Linked DNA regions of Thermosynechococcus vestitus BP-1. The protein of the gene in region 2 interacts with the protein of the main gene of each other region in a pairwise test. Links are inferred from orthologs where the notes say so. Each region holds a gene or a part of one and is shown on either strand. Other genes may lie near its edges. The genes, in order: cysK and cysE.

Region 1 (9,881 bases), 370 kb from region 2 along the record:
GTGATGGTACATTCCCGCAGATCTTTGCGCGAGGGCAGTTCGTACATCACATCCAACATAATCTCTTCAACAATGGCGCGCAGGGCACGGGCACCGGTTTTGCGACGGTAAGCCTCTTGGGCGATCGCCTCCACCGCCGCCGGTTCAAAGCGCAACTCCACACTGTCCATGCGCATCAGTTTTTGGTACTGCTTCAGGAGCGCGTTTTGAGGTTGGGTGAGAATGTCTGCCAAGGCAGCCACATCCAGCGGCTCTAGCACAGCAACCACAGGAATACGGCCAATGAACTCTGGAATCATGCCGTACTTCACCAGATCGTGGGGTTCCAGTTGCTTGAGAATATCTGCAGAGCGTTTTTCCTTAGGCAGGGGTTCGCCATCACGGACAAAGCCCATCGCTTTTTTGCCCACCCGCTGCTCAATGGTCTTTTCTAAACCCACAAAGGCACCGCCGCAGATAAAGAGGATATTTGTCGTGTCAATTTGAATGCAGTCTTGGTAGGGATGCTTGCGCCCCCCCTGGGGTGGTACATTGGCGATCGTCCCCTCCAGTATCTTTAGGAGCGCCTGCTGTACCCCTTCCCCCGAAACATCCCGGGTAATTGAGGGGTTTTCACTTTTGCGGGCAATTTTATCAATCTCGTCAATGTAGATAATCCCCCGCTGTGCTTCCTCCACATCCATATTGGCATTTTGCAGCAACCGCAGCAGGATATTTTCCACATCTTCCCCCACATAACCTGCTTCCGTGAGGGTGGTGGCATCGGCAACCGCAAAGGGAACATCGAGGAGCTTCGCTAACGTCTGGGCCGAGAGAGTCTTGCCGGAACCCGTGGGGCCAATGAGCAGGATATTGGACTTTTGCAGTTCGACGTTGTCATCGCCCCGCTGATCGCTATCTAGCAGACTCAGGCGCTTGTAGTGGTTATAGACCGCAACCGCGAGGATTTTCTTGGCTTCGTGCTGCCCGACCACGTGCTTATCAAGAAATTCCTTGATTTGCCGAGGCTTGGGGACTTGACTGAGGGGGCGACTACGGGGTGTGCTGCGGGGCGATCGCGACGGTGTGGATTCTCGACGGGGAGCTGCTGCATTGGGAACGGTGGCCAATTCCTCATCGAGGATTTCATTACACAGCTCTACGCACTCATCACAGATATAGACCCCAGGGCCCGCGATCAGCTTGCGCACCTGTTCCTGTGACTTACCACAAAAGGAGCACTTGAGGTGGGTGTCATATTTGGCCATAGGGAACCTCTAGGGGTGCACGTAGGGTGTACTTAGGGACTAAGAAGAGTCTGCCGCGTCACCACCTGATCAATCAGACCATAGGCCTTGGCCTCTTCAGCGGACATAAAGAAATCCCGCTCCGTATCGGCTTCAATGCGCTCGATGGGCTGCCCCGTGTGCTGTGACAAGAGTTCGTTGAGCTTGCGCTTGTGGTAGAGAATTTCCCGCGCTTGGATCTCAATATCCACGGCCTGACCCTGGGCACCTCCGAGGGGCTGGTGAATCATGATCCGAGCATTGGGCAGCGCCATCCGTTTGCCAGGAGTACCGCCGGAGAGTAAGAAGGCACCCATACTTGCCGCCAAGCCAAAGCAGAGGGTACACACATCAGGGCGAATGTGCTTCATCGTATCGTAGATGGCCATGCCGGCTGTGACCGAGCCACCCGGTGAGTTGATATACAGGTATATGTCTTTTTCCGGATCCTCGGCATCAAGAAATAGAAGCTGGGCCACGATGGAGTCAGCAACCGCATCGTCAATGCCCCGGCGATCGCCGGCCCCCCCACCTAGAAAGATGATCCGCTCGCGCAGGAGCCGCGAGTAGATGTCAAAGGCTCGTTCCCCCCGCCCCGACTGCTCAACCACCATCGGCACAATGTTGGCATGGGTCGGCGGCAGGTTGAGGGCGGGAGAGCGCAGAATGGCACTCAGGGGATGGTCGTAACGCGATTGCAGCATAGTTGCCTAAAATGACGGTTGGTTTGTAATTAATTGTAACTAGATTGTAACGAGCGGTTTATCCCCGTGGGGATCATCACTTTCATTATGCCGAACTATTCCTGGGATGGGGCAGAACTTGCTTTTTTCCCAGACCGTTTTTGCGGCTGAGATGGGGTTTGAGCAACAGCCTCCGTCTGGATCTCTGTTGGTGCTTCAGCAGTGGCTGTGGGCTCGGCAGTGGCTACGTCGGACTGCACCGGCTGAAATGTATTTTGCTCTAGGAGCCAGCTGAGGGTCTGCTCCTGCTGCACTTCATCGTGGGCCAATTTGCGGAGTTGTTCCAGATTCTTCGCCGTTTTGTTCCCCAGCATCTCTTTATAGCGGTTCAGCCGTTCCTCCACTGCTTCTGGAGTGGGTTCAATGCCCTCTTGGCGAGCGATCGCCTTCAACAGCAAACGGGAGTGCACCTCCTTAGTTGCCGCCGGCTCTGCCTCTTGACGCATTCTTTCGTAGAGTTCCTCGGTCATGATCTTGTGGAGATCAACCCCTTGGGACTGAATCTGCATTAGAGTTGTCCGCACCTTGACATCCGCTTCTTTGCGGATCAGGGTTTTTGGCAATTCAACGGGATTTTGGGCAATGAGGGTATCAATGAGGGCCGCTTCTTTGGCTTGCTTGTCTTGATGTTTAGCGCGCTCCTGGTGATTTTGCTCTAAATAAGCCCGCAATTCTGCCATCGTGCTAAATTCACTGTGCTCAGCGGCAAAGGCATCATCTAAGGGGGGCAGTTCCGGGACTTTAATTCCCAAAAGTTCAATCTCAGCGGTCAACTGTCTGGGAGCCTCTGCTTCCTCGGCAACAGACACCGTCACCGTTTTCGCCTCACCAATAGCCATGCCGACAACAGCAGCAGGAATTTCTTGGAGCAAAAAGGGTTGATCTTCATCGAGGGAGAGGGGCAATTCATCTGCTGAGAGTTCCTTCACCACTTCCCCATTCTCATCTTTGGTCAGTAGTTTCAGGGTGACATCATCGCCCCACTGAGCGGGCCGGTCTTCCACGGGAATGAGAGTGGCGTGCTGCCGTTGGTGCTGCTGCAAGAGCTTCTCGACGGTTGCGGGATTGTAGGTGACGGGATTGTACTCAATGGTTAGCCCTTTATAGGCTGTGACTGTAACTTCTGGTTCAACATCAAAGGTGACGCTGAAAGAAAAGTTTTCGCCGGGATGAAATTGATCCAGGAGCTCTGTAATGCCCCCTGCGAGTTCGAGGTTGCCTAGGTAGGGGATATTGTTCTTTTCAACGGCGGTTTTGACCGCATCCTCAATGAGTTTTTCCATGGCAAGATAGCGCAGACGCTCTCGGCCAAGCTGCTGCAATACAAGCTGCCGGGGGGCTTTGCCCTTGCGAAATCCCGGCACTTGGGTGTGGCGAAGGAGATCATTGACCACTTGGTTATACACCTGTTGAGAGTGGGTCCCCGAAACCTCAATTGTGGCGAGGAGCTGGCTATTGGAACGGGGTTCAGTTGTCATGGAAATGATGTCAGTCACGTCAGTCAAGGTCATTCCCCTTCGCAGATGGTGTCCGTTAGTGTTCGTTGGCTGTGCGCGATCGCACAAATTATAATTTTAGCGCAGATTTCCCCTGCTCTTTGCAAATGGAACTGCTCCTAAGCGCAAGGGGGCTAATGTCAGGATTTGATGACAAAAGTAATCGTCAGAATCCCCACTGCCTATAGAATGATTTAAAGCTTGCGCTGGGTGCTGTGGAGCCCACCTCATACCGTTTCCACGTATTTCAACGATTTCTAAACAATCCCTATGAGTTCAACCCTGCGATTCCTCATGTGCCCTCCCACCTATTATGAGGTGGACTATGTGATCAATCCTTGGATGGAGGGAAATATCCATAAGTCCTCCCGCGATCGCGCCCAGCAGCAGTGGCAAAAGCTCTACGAAATGATCCATGCTCGGGCGACTGTCGAGCTCATTGAGCCGCAGCCGGGCTGGCCCGATATGGTGTTTACGGCGAATGCGGGTTTAGTGTTGGGCGATCGCGTAGTGCTCAGTCGCTTTTATCACCCAGAACGTCAGGGAGAGGAACCCTATTTCAAAGGGTGGTTTGAATCTCAGGGGTATCAAGTTTTTGAGCTACCCAAACAAGTACCCTTTGAGGGGGCAGGGGATGCCCTCTTGGATCGCGAGGGTCGCTGGCTGTGGGCGGGGTATGGCTTCCGGTCAGAATTGGATTCCCATGCCTACTTAGCAAAGTGGCTGGATATTGAAGTCCTTTCCCTGCGATTGATGGATGAGCGCTTCTATCACCTTGACACCTGTTTTTGTCCGCTGACCGATGGCTACTTACTTTACTATCCTCCCGCGTTTGATGCCTATTCCAACCGTCTCATTGAACTGCGGGTACCCGCGGATAAACGAATTGCCGTTAAAGAGACTGATGCCGTTAACTTTGCCTGCAATGCCGTCAATATTGATCGCACGGTGATTCTCAACTGTGCTAGCCAAGAATTGAAGTCGGCCCTTGCCCAAGTGGGCTTTGAGGTGGTGGAGACGCCCCTAACGGAATTTCTTAAGGCGGGAGGTGCGGCTAAGTGTTTGACCTTGCGGGTGACTGAACCGGTGCGTGAAGAACTCCATGCCCCCGTCACCCTTCCCAATCGGGTCGTTCATCTGGAGGGACACCTCCTCGACTCTGGTCTGATGAACCGTGTCCTCGACACAATTGTCGAAAATGGCGGCAGTTTCCAAGTCCTACAATTTAACCTTGGCGAACAGCGGCAAAGTCCTTCCCAAGCGGATATTCGTGTCATGGCCCCCGATGCCGAGGTCATGGAGGCGATCATGGCGCAGTTGATCACCCTCGGCGCGATTTTGCCGCCCTCGGAGGTCTGCGATGCTACCCTCGAAACCGTTACCCAAGCGGGGGTTGCCCCAGATGACTTCTATGTGACAACAATTTACCCCACAGAGGTGCGGGTGGCGGGCGAGTGGGTTCGGGTTCAAAACCAACGCATGGATGGGGCGATTGTGGTGCGCTCAACCCCAGAAGGAACAGTAGCGGAGTGTCGCATTCTGCGGGATTTGCAGGTGGGCGATCGCGTGGTCGTGGGCGTTGAAGGCATCCGCACCATTCGGAAAACGGAAAGCCAGCGCAACAACCAAGAGTTCACATTCATGGGATCGGGGGTCTCCAGTGAACGCCGCGTTGAACTGGTGGTGGAACAGATTGCTTGGGAACTGCGGCGCATCCGCGATCAGGGGGGCAAAGCGATTGTGGTGGCTGGTCCAGTGGTTATCCACACGGGTGGGGGTGAGCATTTAGCCAAGCTAATCCGTGAAGGCTATGTCCAGGGACTCCTCGGCGGCAACGCGATCGCTGTGCACGATATGGAGCAGGCCATCATGGGCACCTCCTTGGGGGTGGATATGAAGCGGGGCGTCCCGGTGCGGGGCGGTCACCGTCACCACCTGAAAGTGATCAATACCATTCGTCGCTGTGGCAGTATTGCCAACGCTGTGGCTCAGGGCATTCTCACCAGTGGCGTGATGTATGAGTGTGTCAAGAATAATGTGCCCTTTGTCCTGGCGGGGTCAATCCGCGATGATGGCCCCCTGCCGGATACCCTCATGGACTTAATGGTGGCGCAGCGGGAGTATGCTCGCCTGATTCGGGGTGCAAACATGATTTTGATGCTCGCGTCGATGCTGCACTCCATTGGCGTGGGCAATATGACCCCTGCTGGGGTGAAGTTAGTCTGTGTGGATATTAACCCAGCGGTCGTAACAAAACTGGCGGATCGGGGTTCTGTGGAATCCGTGGGCGTCGTCACGGATGTGGGACTGTTCCTCAGCCTGATGGTGCAGCAGTTGGAGCGGCTGAATCGTCCCTATACCCTTGCCTAGAAGGCCTGTAACCAATGCGGTAGGATCGAAAGGGCAATTTTTGTATTCGAGGTCAGCAGTGACAGTTCGTGTTCGTTTAGCGCCGAGTCCGACAGGGAATCTGCACATTGGGACTGCCCGTACCGCTGTATTCAACTGGCTCTATGCCCGTCACCGGGGAGGGAAGTTCATTCTGCGGATTGAGGACACCGATCGCGAGCGGTCTCGGCCTGAGTACACCGAGAATATTCTGGAGGGCCTGCAATGGCTGGGGCTGACCTGGGATGAAGGCCCCTACTTCCAGAGCGATCGCCTTGATCTGTACCGCCAAGCAATTCAAACCCTCTTAGACAAGGGACTAGCCTACTACTGCTACTGCACCCCCGAAGAACTGGAGGCGCTGCGAGCTGAACAAAAAGCCAAGGGGCAAGCACCTCGCTACGACAACCGTCACCGCCATTTGACCCCAGAGGAGCAAGCCGCCTTTGAGGCAGCGGGACGAACCCCTGTGATTCGATTCAAAATTGAGGACGATCGCCAGATTGAGTGGCAGGACTTGGTGCGCGGTCGAGTCAGCTGGCAGGGGGCTGATCTAGGGGGTGACATGGTCATTGCCCGGGCCGCACCCCGCGGTGAAATTGGCTATCCCCTCTATAATTTGGTGGTTGTGGTGGATGACATTGCCATGGGCATTACCGATGTCATTCGCGGCGAAGATCACATTGGTAACACGCCAAAACAAATTTTGCTCTACGAGGCCCTTGGAGCCACGCCCCCCAACTTTGCCCATACGCCTTTAATTCTCAACTCAACAGGACAAAAACTCTCAAAGCGGGATGGGGTTACCTCCATTTCTGACTTTCGGGCAATGGGGTATTTAGCTCCTGCTTTGGCCAACTACATGACGCTTTTGGGTTGGTCACCCCCCGAAGGGGTGGGAGAACTCTTTACCCTTGATCTGGCGGCGAAGCACTTTAGTTTTGAGCGGATTAACAAAGCAGGCGCCCGCTTTGACTGGGACAAGCTCAATTGGCTCAATCGCCAGTACATTCAGCAACTAGAGCCAGAAGAATTTTTGGCGGAACTCATCCCCCTGTGGCAGGGGGCAGGCTATGCCTTTGATGAGGAGCGCGATCGCCCTTGGTTGTTTGACCTTGCCCAACTCCTCCAACCTGGTCTCAACACCCTGAGGGAGGCCATTGATCAAGGGGCCGTTTTCTTTATACCCAGCGTCACCTTTGATTCTGAAGCAATGGCTCAACTGGGCCAGCCCCAAAGTGCGACCATTTTGGCCTACCTACTAGAGCATTTACCCGCAGAGCCCGCCCTGACTGTGGCGATGGGGCAACAATTGATTCAACAGGCCGCCAAAGCGGCAGGGGTGAAAAAGGGAGCAACAATGCGAACCCTACGGGCGGCCCTCACCGGTGCTGTCCATGGTCCTGATCTCATGGCCGCATGGCAAATTCTCCACCAACGGGGTTGGGATGAACCGCGACTGGCGGCAGCCCTAAAGCAGGCCCAAACGACTTCTTAGGGGTTGGCGGGGCGATCGAAGATTGTTTGACTTAAATTAGCCCCACTTAAATTGGCGCGATCGAGATCGGCCCCCTTCAGGTTTGCCGCCGTCAAATTCACATCAATCATATTTGCCCCTTTCATGACCGCATTCTCCAGATTGGCCCTGCTGAGGTTGGCATTGACAAGGTTGCTGAGGGTGAGGCGTGCTCCCACCAGTTGTGCTCCTGTCAAATTGGCATTGACCAAAATCGCTAGGTATAGACTGGCACGGCTCAAGTTTGCTCTTGCCAAATTGGCACCAAAGAGATTCGCACCCGCCAGATAGGCCCCCTCTAAATTGGCGCCTGCTAAGTTTGCCTTAAACAAATTGGCATCCATCAGGTTCGCGCCCCGCAGATCACAGTTGGGACATTGGCGTGTTTCCAAGAGTTGTCGCACATGGGCAGGATTTTCAGCGTTGGCAACCGCTGGTACAACTAATGAAAAAAGGGCTAGGGAGAATACTCCTGCTCGGAGTTTCACTAAAAAGTTGGGTTCTGTTGAGCGTTGCATTGTCTTTACTGCAATAGCTATATTTCCCAAGGCCATCACCACAGGGGGAGAGGTGGCTTTTCCTCAGCTCAGCTGATGATTGCCCAGTTCCCCAAACGCCAATTTGGTGTTCAAGGGCGATCCTGACGCCCTGGGACTGTGAACGCCATTGTGCCTAAGTTTGCAAGTAGCTTGGCACCAAGGGCAGGGCCTCTTGGAAGAGGGGGGTGCTCAAGTAGCGTTCGCCAAAACTGGGCTGCACCATGACAATTAACTTGCCGGCATTTTCAGGACGTTGAGCCACCTGAATGGCAGCACAAAGGGCAGCCCCACTGGAAATACCTGAGAGCAGGCCTTCTTCACGGGCTAAGCGGCGACCAAAATGGATGGCTTGATCATCGGAGACAGGGATGACTTCATCAATGAGTTCTCGTTTGAGAACGGGGGGCACAAAGCCAGCACCAATGCCTTGAATTTTGTGGGGTCCCGGTTTGCCTCCTGAAAGGACTGGACTATTGCTGGGTTCGACGGCGATCGCTTGAAAGGTAGGCTTCTTTGCTTTGATCACTTCTGCTACCCCCGTAATCGTGCCCCCCGTACCAACGCCAGCCACCAAAATATCAACTTGACCGTCTGTATCTTGCCAAATTTCAAGCGCAGTGGTTTCACGGTGAATCTTTGGATTGGCGGGATTTTTGAACTGCTGCAACATGAAAGCATCTTCAAGGGAGGCAGCAATCTCTTCAGCACGACGAATGGCGCCACTCATCCCCTCGGTGCCGGGGGTCAAATCCAGCTCTGCGCCATAGGCACGCAGCATGGCTCGGCGCTCTGCACTCATGGTTTCTGGCATGGTGAGAATCAGCCGATAGCCCTTTGCCGCCGCGACCATGGCCAAGGCAATCCCAGTATTTCCCGATGTCGGCTCCACCAAAACCGTTTTACCAGGGGTAATGAGACCCGCTGCTTCTGCCTCCTGAATCATACTTAGGCCAATGCGATCCTTAACTGAGGCCGCAGGATTCATGCTCTCTAGCTTGACGACAATTTCGGCAACGCAGCCCTCCGCTTGGGGAATGCGGTTCAGGCGTACAAGGGGCGTCCGACCAATGAGGGCAGTAATATCGGGGGCAATATTCATGGGGTATCAATCTCCAACTCAAGACAAAAAGGTTAGGAAAATCCGCTGCATGCCAGCCCCAGCCTAGATGTAGTACATGACATCCACCTGCTGGTAAGCCTGGCGGCGATCGCACAAATCCTGAAGGGTGTACTTTTTCAAGACATCATTGGCCGCTTTACAGGCCTCAAGCCACACTGAGCGGATCAGGCTACGTTCCAGATCACCGTTGTCGGGCGGCTTTTGCGCGAGCTTGGACTCGATCCCCTCAATACAGTTGAGCACATCTAAAATTGAGATTTGCCAAGGGGCTTTTGCGAGCACGTAGCCACCCCGCGCACCCCGCTGACTGCGAATGAGACCCTTGCGGCGGAGGGTTGCCATCAGTTGCTCCAGGTAGCGATCGGGAATGTTGTGCATGGCAGCAATTTGGCGAATTTGTAGCGGCTCCCCCTGTTCATAGGCCGCTGACATTTCCAAGAGCGCTAAGAGGGCGTACTCACTTTTGGCAGACAGTTCCACAAGACATTTGGCCCAGGCACGACATTGAGCAGATTGCCCAACCTATAGTATACCCTACTTCTTGATCGGGATTTAGGAGATTCTTAGGAATCTTCACCGGAGCGCGGGTTGCAACCTCAAGAATTCACTGCATTGAGGACATGCCCTTCAACAAGTTTATTTGAAAAATAGGTTAGACTTAAGGAAGGCTCTAGGTCGGTGCCCAAGTCTGCTCGATGGTAAGAATTCTGGCCATTGAAACCAGTTGCGATGAAACGGCGGCTGCCGTAGTGCGCGATCGCGCCATTGAAAGTAATGTGATTGCCTCGCAAGTGTGCGCCCATCAACCCTTTGG
Region 2 (9,895 bases):
TTGGTGACGAAGGAATTGGTGCGCACCCCTGCGGATCTCTATCGCCTGACGGCAGCACAATTGTTGAGCCTCGAGCGTATGGGTCAAAAGTCCGCTGATAAATTGTTGGTGGCGATCGCCAACTCGAAACAACAACCGTGGCCACGGGTGCTCTACGGCTTAGGCATTCGCCATGTGGGGAGTGTCAATGCCCAACTGCTTGCCGATCGATTCAAGTCTGTTGAGGAACTCGCCACCGCCACCGTCGCCGATCTGTGTGGGGTTGATGGCATTGGTGAGGAAATTGCCCAAGCAGTTCAGGAGTGGTTTCAAGACCCTGATCACCAGTCTCTAATTGCTGATCTGCAGGCATTGGGACTGCAACTGGCGGCAGCGCTTCACCCTGCGCAAAAGGCCCTGACGACGGAGAAATCCCTCAATGGCAAACGTTTTGTGATTACCGGCACCCTGCCCACCCTCACCCGTGAGCAAGCAAAAGCCCTGATCCAAAAACACGGCGGCCACGTGAGTGAGAGTGTGAGTCGGCAAACGGATTATCTGGTGGTGGGCGAAAAAGCAGGGAGCAAATTACGACGTGCTCAAGAATTGGGCATCCCCTGCATCAATGAAACAGAACTTATACAAATGTGTCGTTAGGCAAAAAATCCGTGGCAGTACGGAGTCACGACTCTGAAAAATCTTTTAGCCTAAAAAGTGTGGCTGCTTAGTACCTAACGTTGAAGCACAATAGGGGGCAATTCGCTGATCTATGGTTTCTGTCACGCCGTCTCACGCTGCTGAAAGTGCCAATCCTATGATCCCTGCCCAGGGCTATCAGCATCGGTTACACCAAATCCATCCAAGCCGCACCAATCACTATAGCCTGCGGGACTATCTCCAATTTGATAGCCAACGGGGCAGCATTACTGACTGGTATGATCAGCGGATTGCCTTAGCGACCGAAGACTTTGTTATTGGTCTAGTGGAAGGTCTCGAAGAGGAAGTTGGCCCTGCCTCGACCCTCGTTATGTACAGAATTGGCGAAGAATGGGGTAAGCGCGATGCAGTTGTCTTTAAGCAACACTTTGAGCAGGAGTACCAGCGGGAGCTACGCAAGGCTGCTTTGACATTTATTCTAGAGGCTTGGTGGTGGCCCTTTACAACCCTAGGCTGGGGAAACTGGGAAGTGGATCTCACGGAGCAAAAGAACGGTTTTATGTTCATCAATATCTTTGACTCCGTGGTAGCACGCACTCTGGGGGATGTGGGCAAACCGGTCTGCTATATCTATGCTGGTCTATTTGCCGGCTTCTTTTCGGGCTTGATTCAAAAGCCCCTGGGTTGCATTGAGTTGCAGTGCTACGCCATGGGGGAAACCTACTGTAAGTTCCTCGTCGGTAAACAGGATCGCATTGATGCTGCTGCCTTCTGGCAAAACGAAGGAGCGACGGCACGGGATATTGAAAAACGCCTGCGCCAAGGGGAGCTGGTGAAACGATAAGCGATAGGGAAGTGTGTTCATTGATTTTCTAGCGAGGATTGCCCTATGTTCCGTCAGTTGAATCACTTAACCGTTGTTGCCGATGGTCGCTATGCTCGTCCTGAGGAGTTAAACTTTCTGCATGATTATCTGGCCTCGGTGGAGACTCGCATCAGTGCCTACGAAAAAATCCGTGCTGAGGCGGAAATGATGGCGGATAAAATTCAATCTATGCAAAAGGCAGAAAATCCCCACTGTTTCCATTTCGTCAATGGCGATCGCTCAGAAATCTGCCGTCGCGACTTGGTGGATACGATTCGCCTGTGTGCTTCGGCAATGCTCTTTTCCGAGTTAGATTTGCTGCGGGATAACTTCCTGCTGTGGTATCGCACGATTGTCAAATCCTTCAACTATGAGGCCGCCGCTTCCTCCACCTATGGCAAGTACCTGCCGACCATGATCAAGCAACTGCTCACGCCCGAAGAACAACGGGTGATGCAGCCTGTCCTTGCCCTCGGCAGTTCAATTTTGTCAGAATAGAATTGCTCTGGGGCAAGACTTATGCTGCGTCAACTGGAAAAACTCAGCCTTGAGGCCGACGGTCGCTATGCCAGTGCGACGGAACTAGAATTTCTCAGAAATTATCTAGCGGCGGCAGAGCAGCGCATTTGTGCCTACGAAAAAATCCGGGATGCTGAGGAGAAAATCCTTGATCAGGTAGATCAGCAACTGCGGCTCAAAAATCCCCACATCTTCCGTAAGGGTAATCAGGACTATGCAGCGGTGTGTCGGCGCGATCGCAAGCATGTGCTGCGCCTAGCGGCAACCGCGATGTTATTTGCAGATCTGGATGCCCTGCGGGATGGCTTCTTGCTGTGGTACCGCACAATCATCAAGGCCTTCAAGGATGAGAAGGCGGCTCAGGCGACGTACCAAGTTCTGCCCGAAGTCGTCCATCAAGTGCTCTCGGGTGAGGAAGTACCGTTCATGCAGCCTGTGATGGCACTGACCCAGTCTATCCTAGGGAAATAGTCCGATCCAACGCAGCAGTTTGGCAAAAATGCGCTAGCCTAGAAGCACCGATGGCATGGGGAATGGATGACTCCTGCGATCGCCTTTGGCGTACCATCGGTATTCGCCGCTATAGTATTACTAAGATTCATTGGGATACACAAAGGCATGACCATATCGACGCAATTGCTGCAACGGGCAGATTTGATCGGTACACAGGTAATTACCCGTGATACTGGTCGGAAGTTAGGCGTCATTAATCAAGTTTGGGTCGATACTGACCAGCGGCAAGTGGTGGCCTTGGGGGTACGCAATACCCTCTTTACCGGAGAGCAACGCTACATTCTTCTCGACAGTATTCGCCAAATTGGCGATGTCATTCTCGTTGAGCACGATGATGATGTCATCGAGGCTCTGAATACCTACAACTACAGCACACTGATTGATAGTGAGATTGTGACGGAAACCGGCGAATTGCTGGGTAAGGTGCGGGGCTTTAAGTTTGATCCAGACACGGGCGACATTACGGATTTGATTTTGGCGTCCATTGGCTTGCCATGGATTCCGGCCCAACTGATTAGCACCTACGAATTGCCCATTGAGGAAATTGTCAGCACCGGACCCGATCGCATTATCGTCTTTGAAGGGGCAGAAACCCGCCTGCGGCAATTGACAGTGGGACTCTTAGAACGGATTGGTCTAGGAGCACCTCCTTGGGAAAGCGACGAGGATGAGTACTATCAACCCGTTACGCCGAGCAGTAATCAACTGCCTTCAGGGGCGCGATCGCCCGTCTATCCCCCCCAACGCAGCCGCAGCGATTACGAAGTCGATTGGGAAACTGCTCCACGGCGGCGCCGTCGTCAGCCCGAGTATGTGGAGTACGAGGAGGAGGAGTATGAGTACGAAGAGCGTCCTCGCCCCCGCCAAGTTAAACCTCCAGCCCAAGCCATGCCCGTAGAACTACCGGAATCAGAACCCTCTGCGGATCCTTGGGAAGAACAGCAACCGATTCGCCTTGAGCAGCGGCAAAAGCAAGAGGAATACGATCACGAATAGTCGGAAATAGTCGGAAATAGTCCCCAATGGCCTATACCCCCCTGGCCACGGTACTTCAGCAATGGCAGCAGGCTCCTGAATGGCAGCAGCCACGGGATTTTTTGCGTCTCTTAAAGCACTGGCCAGAGCTGGTGGGGACGATTGTGGCTGAGCACACTGTACCGCTGGAACTTACCGCTCAAGGGGTTTTGCTCGTGGCGGTTGCCAGTAGTACTTGGGCACATCATCTAATGTTCTCGCGATCGCCCCTGATCGCTAAAATTCAGCAGACCCTAGGCATTACCCTCAGGGATATTCGCTTTTCCAATCGGGACTGGCGCCCCCAAAGCCCGGCGATCGCCCACCATGAGGCCTTACCGAAAGTAGGGCATCTTCCCAATGTGGCACCTGCAGCCACTCCCCAGGAGGCCTTTCAACGGTGGCAAGCCCAAGTCCGCCAGCGATTGCGAGACTATCCTCTGTGTCCCCGCTGTCAGTGCCCCACGCCGCTCAAAGAACTCCAGCGCTGGGGAGTTTGCGGGCTGTGTTATGCGCGGTCAGCCTAAATACCAGCGCCGTTGAGAAACTCTTCAATGGGGCGATCGCTGAGGCGACAGGCCTGTCCTTGGGATGGTTGCAAATGTCCTTGAACAAGGGCAGGCACCTTTTTCTGCTGTTGCAGTGTTTGCACCTGTTGCTCTAGGAGTTCAATGCGATCCAAAAGATAGCGAATGGCTTCGGCCTCAGAGTCAGGCAGTTGACCGTGTTCCAAGGGGGCAATTTTGGCTCCTGCACGATAGACAATCCGCCCGGGAATCCCCACCACCGTACAATCGGAAGGCACATCCCGCAGCACCACAGACCCTGCGCCAATGCGCACATTGTCCCCAATGGTGAGGTTGCCCAACACCTTTGCCCCTGCACCAACAACCACATTTTCACCAAGGGTGGGGTGGCGCTTTCCTGTTTCTTTACCGGTACCGCCGAGGGTCACCCCTTGATAAATCAAACAGTAGTTCCCCACAACGGCCGTCTCACCAATGACGACCCCCATGCCATGATCAATGAAAACCCCCTTGCCAATCGTGGCACCGGGGTGAATTTCAATCCCCGTGAGGAGGCGGGCAATGTGGGAAATGAACCGGGGGATAAAGGGAATGCCCCGCCGCCAAAGCCAGTGGCTCAACCGATGGAGAACAATGGCCTGCAGTCCGGGATAGCAAAAAACAACCTCTAACCAATTGCGGGCAGCAGGATCCCGCTCAAAGATAATTTGGAAATCTGCTTTGAGGGTGCTGAGCACACGGGGCTCCTTGGCAGTGATGCAACCTAAACACCAGTTTTGATCTTAGCGGATTTTGCCAAGCTCAGCCCTAGGAGGCTTTAGGAGGGGACTAAAGGGAAAGCCTGCGATCGCCGAGTGCGCTGTAGGCCATATTCGAGGGCTTCGGCAACCGCTTGGTAGGAGGCTTCAATGATATTGGCAGAGACGCCCACCGTTGCCCAGCGATCGCGCCCATTACTGGATTCCACCAGTACCCGAGTTTTGGCCGCCGTGCCCGCATGACCATCTAAAATCCGCACCTTGTAGTCCGTCAGGTGAAACTCGGCAATCTCTGGATAAAAGGACATCAAGGCCTTGCGCAGTGCCTGATCCAATGCCGAGACAGGGCCATTGCCCTCCGCCGCCGTGAGCATCTCCTCACCATTGACTTCAACTTTGACCGTGGCCAAAGACTGGCTGCGAATCGTGGCCTCCAGTTGGCGTGAATCGGTGCGACAAAAGACATCAAAGCCCTTGAGGGTAAAGGGTCGCTGGCGTTGCCCTAGGACCTCCTGAATCAGCAGTTCAAAGCTAGCTTCCGCCGCCTCAAATTGATAGCCTTCGCTTTCTAGGTGCTTAATGCGTTCCAAAATCGTCCGACTCAGGGGATGCTGCCGATCCAACTCAAAGCCGAGTTCACTGGTTTTCGCCAAGAGATTGCTGATACCTGCCTGCTCAGAAATAATAATGCGCCGTTGATTGCCCACCAAATGCGGCTCAATATGCTCGTAGGTACGGGGGTTGCGCTGCACAGCACTGACATGGACTCCCCCCTTGTGGGCAAAAGCCGACAGCCCCACATAGGGGGCATGATCATCGGGGGCAAGGTTGACAATTTCACTCACATGGCGGCTGACTTCCGTCAGTGTCGCCAACTGCTCTGGGGTGACACAGTCATAGCCGAGTTTCAATTGCAGATTGGGAATCAAGGTACACAGATTGGCATTGCCACAGCGTTCGCCATAGCCGTTGATAGTTCCCTGCACCATCCGCACACCGCTTTGTACTGCCGCCAGGGCATTGGCCACTGCCGTCCCTGCATCATTGTGGGTGTGGATCCCCAAACAGTCAAGACCCCCCAAGTGCGCCATCACCTCTGCCACCACTGCCTGAATTTGATGGGGGAGGCAACCGCCATTGGTATCACAGAGAACCAACCAATCGGCACCAGCGGCCAGAGCCGTTTCAAGGGTTTGGAGCGCATATTCAGGGTTGGCAAGGTAACCATCAAACCAATGCTCAGCATCGTAGATCACCCGCCGTCCGTGGGATTTCAGAAACTGAATGGAATCGGCAATCATGGCGCAATTTTCCGCCAAGCTGGTCTTAAGCCCCTCGGTGACATGGAGATCCCAAGACTTACCAAAGAGTGTCACCCAGCGGGTGCCGGCTGCTAGGATCGGCTCAAACATTGGCTCTTCTGCCGCCTTGCGACCGGGGCGACGAGTGGCACAAAAAGCAACGATTTCTGCCTGTTGTAGGGGTGTCTCCTGCAACTGCCAAAAAAACTGTACGTCCTTGGGATTGGCTCCCGGCCATCCCCCCTCAATAAAGGGAATGCCAAGGCGATCGAGGTGGCGGGCAATCCGCAGTTTATCTTCCAGGGAGAGCGAGAGACCTTCCCGCTGGGCGCCATCGCGCAGGGTGGTATCGTACAGCCAAATTTTCACCGTGCCGACTCTCCCTTGGGACCCTCATAGTCATTGGCGTAGGCTTGTAGGAGAGAACTGACTTGGCTAAAGACCTCTTTGCCGGAGGTTTTGCCAATGACCGATCGCTCCGGATGAAATTGTGGCCGCGCCATGTTGTGGTTAATGGCCTCTTGAACTTGGCTGCGAATTAAGTCCATCAGCTCTTCTTGGGCCCGCTGCCGCTGGTACTGTGCTCCCTCTTCCGTGGTGGCATAAAGTGGCGGCAGACGATTGAGGGCATAGGCAGCAATATCTCCCAAATCAAGGGCGCACTTTTGCTCTGCTTCAATGGCGGCAATGCGGGTCATGGCCTCGGTGAGCACCAGTTCTTCCATGACGTTGATGAATTGCTTGCGGGGGACAGCGACCACTTGACCCGTCAATAGGGCACCCATGAGGCGATCTAACGCCATGTAATCTTCCATGGAAAGTTCTGTAGCTTTATCGCAAATGCGCCCTACTTCTGCTTCCTGCGTTGGTGTCAAATAACCGTTGCGCAGTGCTTGCTCAACAATCTCTTGAATGCCCATAGGTGTTTCCGCTGTAATTATCTCTGGGGGCATTTGCCCCACTCAAATTTAGTATATGTGGTTAGTATAGGGGGTATATGCTGAAAAACTATTAAGGTCAGATTACAAGATCACAAAATAAGATAATAGATAGCTAGCACCCTGCCGTTTTAGGGTTTGGCGTGGCCGCCTATGGTTGCTTGGTTAGTCTCTTTTTTACAGGCAGTAGGGCCAGTTCTAGTGCCCATTTGTTTTTGTTTTGCTTGGTTACTGCTGGCCATCTTGGCTTGGAATCTGTGGCAGCTGACACAGGAGGGGCTGGCGATCGCTCGCCGGTTGCATCAAATTCCCTGTGCCCGCTGTCGCTTCTTTTCAGGAGACTATCGGTTAAAGTGTTCACTGCATCCCGATTGGGCAGGCACCGAGGCCGCGATTCAGTGTCCCGACTATCATTTGGAATAACACCTCCTATAGACAGTTGGCAGAGGGATCACCTTGCTACGACAGTATCCACAATTGGTCATCTCCACAGAGGCGAGTACCTATATCGTCCCTCTTATTGAGGGAAATTCATGGGTGATTGGCCGGGGCAAAGACTGCACGATTGTTTTGGCAGATCGCTGGGCTTCCCGTCGCCATGCGATGATTCAGCGTCTAGATAATGATGATTATTACCTTATTGATTTGGGGAGTCGCAATGGCTCTGTTCTCAATGGCCAAATGATTCAGGTGCCAACGCTCCTCAAAACGGGCGATCGCTTCATTATCGGCAAAACAACCCTTGAATTTCGCACCGATGAAGCTGTCTCCACCAGACCGCCAGATGCCTCTGCTACTCTTCAACCCACCATTCTCATCATTCAACCCACCGGCATTCAGGTACAAATTTGGCAAGAACTCCTGCGCAGTCAGGGTCTAGAAGTTATCGTTGAATCGGGACAAATCAACAGCCGCCGCATCATTAGTGATTTTGTGACCGTGATGCAGCGCAACCCTGACCTGTTGCTCCTTGATTCGCAACTGGAAAAACCGGATATTGGTAACCTCTTGAATTGGATCAAGGCAACGTATCCCCAGCTGCGCAGTTTCCTCATTGATCGTTACGACAACCATATTTCCCCCGTGCAGCGACAATGGGCAGTAGAACATGGGGCAATGGATTGGTTGCCGGCACTGCCCGATGAAAATCTGACAATGTTTGGGGCAGAAATTGCGGCTCAATTGCGGCGCATTCTCAAGGCCTTGGGGCGCAACACACTAGATCAAGACAAGCTCGCAGTTACTCTTTTGAATCTGCAATTGGCAATAACTGATGATTTGCCCTCCCAGTTGCTCAGTGAGTATGTGAATCGTCCGCCCTCTGCTCCGCAATAGTTGGCAGGTGATCCACCTGAAAATACTGGTGAAAGCGCTCAGTCACTTGGAGGATATAGGAACGACTTTGACTATCCCGCCGCCGCCGAATAAACCCTAAGGTAAGGAGTTCTTGAATGTGTTGGTAGGCGTTAGCACCCCGCAGGGCAATCACCTCTGGTTGGCGAATGGGTCCACGAAGGGCAATTAGGGCTAAGGTGCGTTGTGCCGCAACCCCCAGTTCAACGGGGACAAGGGACTGAACCAGTTCTTGAAAGGCGGACTTTAGTTGCAGGCTATATTTATCGTCAATTTGGACAATCTCAAGGGCCGTCTGGCGATGGGCATAGTCGTTGAGTAGCTCAATTAGCGCCAGTTCAATGGCCTCACGGTCAGTGCCGGCAAGGGTTGCCAGTTCAGTCAGCGTCAGGGGCTGGGCCTTCAGGTATAGAATTGCCTCTACCCGCATCGTTAATGTACGCAGGTCAGTGTCCCCTTGCATAGGCTATTGCCAGCGGAACAGGGCAGCTCCCCAAGTTAAACCGGCGCCAAAGCCAGCGGTGGCAATTAAATCTCCAGGTTGAATATGCCCCTGTTGAATCGGCTTGCTCAGGGCGAGGGGAATCGAGGCGGCGGAGGTATTGCCACACTGACCCACATTGCTAATCACTTTCTCCTGAGGAATACCTAAACGCTCAGCCACCGCGTCAAGGATGCGCTGGTTTGCCTGATGCAACACCAGCCAGTCAATTTCCTCAACCGTACACCCGGCACGGTGCAGGGCTTTCTCAATCACCTCGGGAACTTGGGTGACGGCAAAGCGATAAACTTCACGGCCATTCATAGTAATGGGAGCAAATCCCCCTTGGGCGATCGCGAGATTTTCCCCTAGGGTCTGGGGAGTCCCCGCAAAGGCAAGGGTCAGGTGCTCATTGAGGCGACCATCACTGCGCAGTTCAAAGCTCAAGAGCTGATCGACATCGCTGGCTTGCAAGACCATGGCGCCGGCGCCATCGCCAAAGAGAATGCAGGTGCGGCGATCGCCCCAATCGACCCAACGGGAGAGAATATCTCCCCCAACGACAAGGGCACTGCGGTAGGCACCGGTGCGCAAATACTGAGCCGCCGTGACCAAGGCAAAGAGAAAGCCAGAACAGGCCGCTGTTAAGTCGAAGGCCACGGCATTCACCGCCCCAATGCGAGTTTGCACCAAGCAGGCCGTACCGAAGAGATCATCGGGCGTCGAGGTGGCCAAGATGATCAAGTCTACCGCTGTGGGGTCTAGTCCCGCCATCTGTAGGGCCGCACCTGCGGCTTCGCTGGCTAGATCCACAAGGCGCTGATCAGGAGCCGCTACGTGCCGTTCTTGAATGCCGGTACGGGACTGAATCCACTCATCTGAGGTGTCCACAAGAGCACTGAGGTGGGCATTGGTCAAGCATTGACGGGGGGTTGCCGCACCCACGCCGCTAAATTTAACGCCCTGCACAGTCACTAAGCCTGATCCTCA

Evidence for each region.
Region 1: the proteins of cysE (region 2) and cysK interact in binary tests that used the Escherichia coli proteins (3 or more experiments, as listed by UniProt). The link is inferred for Thermosynechococcus vestitus BP-1 from one-to-one orthologs.

Annotation. Positions count from the first base shown.
Region 1 is NC_004113.1:497,330-507,210, reverse strand. What follows is about bases 7,064-9,881. They hold cysK (cysteine synthase A), read right to left. Parts: upstream 9,047-9,881; coding sequence 8,081-9,046; downstream 7,064-8,080. Other genes in these bases: tsaD (tRNA (adenosine(37)-N6)-threonylcarbamoyltransferase complex transferase subunit TsaD), read left to right, coding at 9,763-9,881; TLL_RS02570 (Rrf2 family transcriptional regulator), read right to left, coding at 9,110-9,547; TLL_RS02580 (pentapeptide repeat-containing protein), read right to left, coding at 7,387-7,926; gltX (glutamate--tRNA ligase), read left to right, coding at 7,064-7,390. Outside these bases: ATP-dependent protease ATP-binding subunit ClpX, read right to left, coding at 1-1,247; ATP-dependent Clp endopeptidase proteolytic subunit ClpP, read right to left, coding at 1,280-1,969; tig (trigger factor), read right to left, coding at 2,065-3,504; TLL_RS02590 (TIGR00300 family protein), read left to right, coding at 3,775-5,874; more of gltX, read left to right, coding at 5,933-7,063.
Region 2 is NC_004113.1:866,481-876,375, reverse strand. Bases 2,942-5,773 are described here. They hold cysE (serine O-acetyltransferase), read right to left. Parts: upstream 4,812-5,773; coding sequence 4,071-4,811; downstream 2,942-4,070. Other genes in these bases: cimA (citramalate synthase), read right to left, coding at 4,892-5,773; TLL_RS04320 (DUF721 domain-containing protein), read left to right, coding at 3,556-4,074; TLL_RS04325 (PRC-barrel domain-containing protein), read left to right, coding at 2,942-3,529. Also shown: NAD-dependent DNA ligase LigA, read left to right, coding at 1-636; TLL_RS04340 (V4R domain-containing protein), read left to right, coding at 794-1,480; TLL_RS04335 (allophycocyanin subunit beta), read left to right, coding at 1,526-1,999; TLL_RS04330 (allophycocyanin subunit alpha), read left to right, coding at 2,021-2,491; more of TLL_RS04325, read left to right, coding at 2,639-2,941; more of cimA, read right to left, coding at 5,774-6,502; TLL_RS04305 (late competence development ComFB family protein), read right to left, coding at 6,499-7,053; TLL_RS04300 (hypothetical protein), read left to right, coding at 7,225-7,494; TLL_RS04295 (FHA domain-containing protein), read left to right, coding at 7,528-8,406; SMC-Scp complex subunit ScpB, read right to left, coding at 8,366-8,887; TLL_RS04285 (beta-ketoacyl-ACP synthase III), read right to left, coding at 8,891-9,880; phosphate acyltransferase PlsX, read right to left, coding at 9,880-9,895.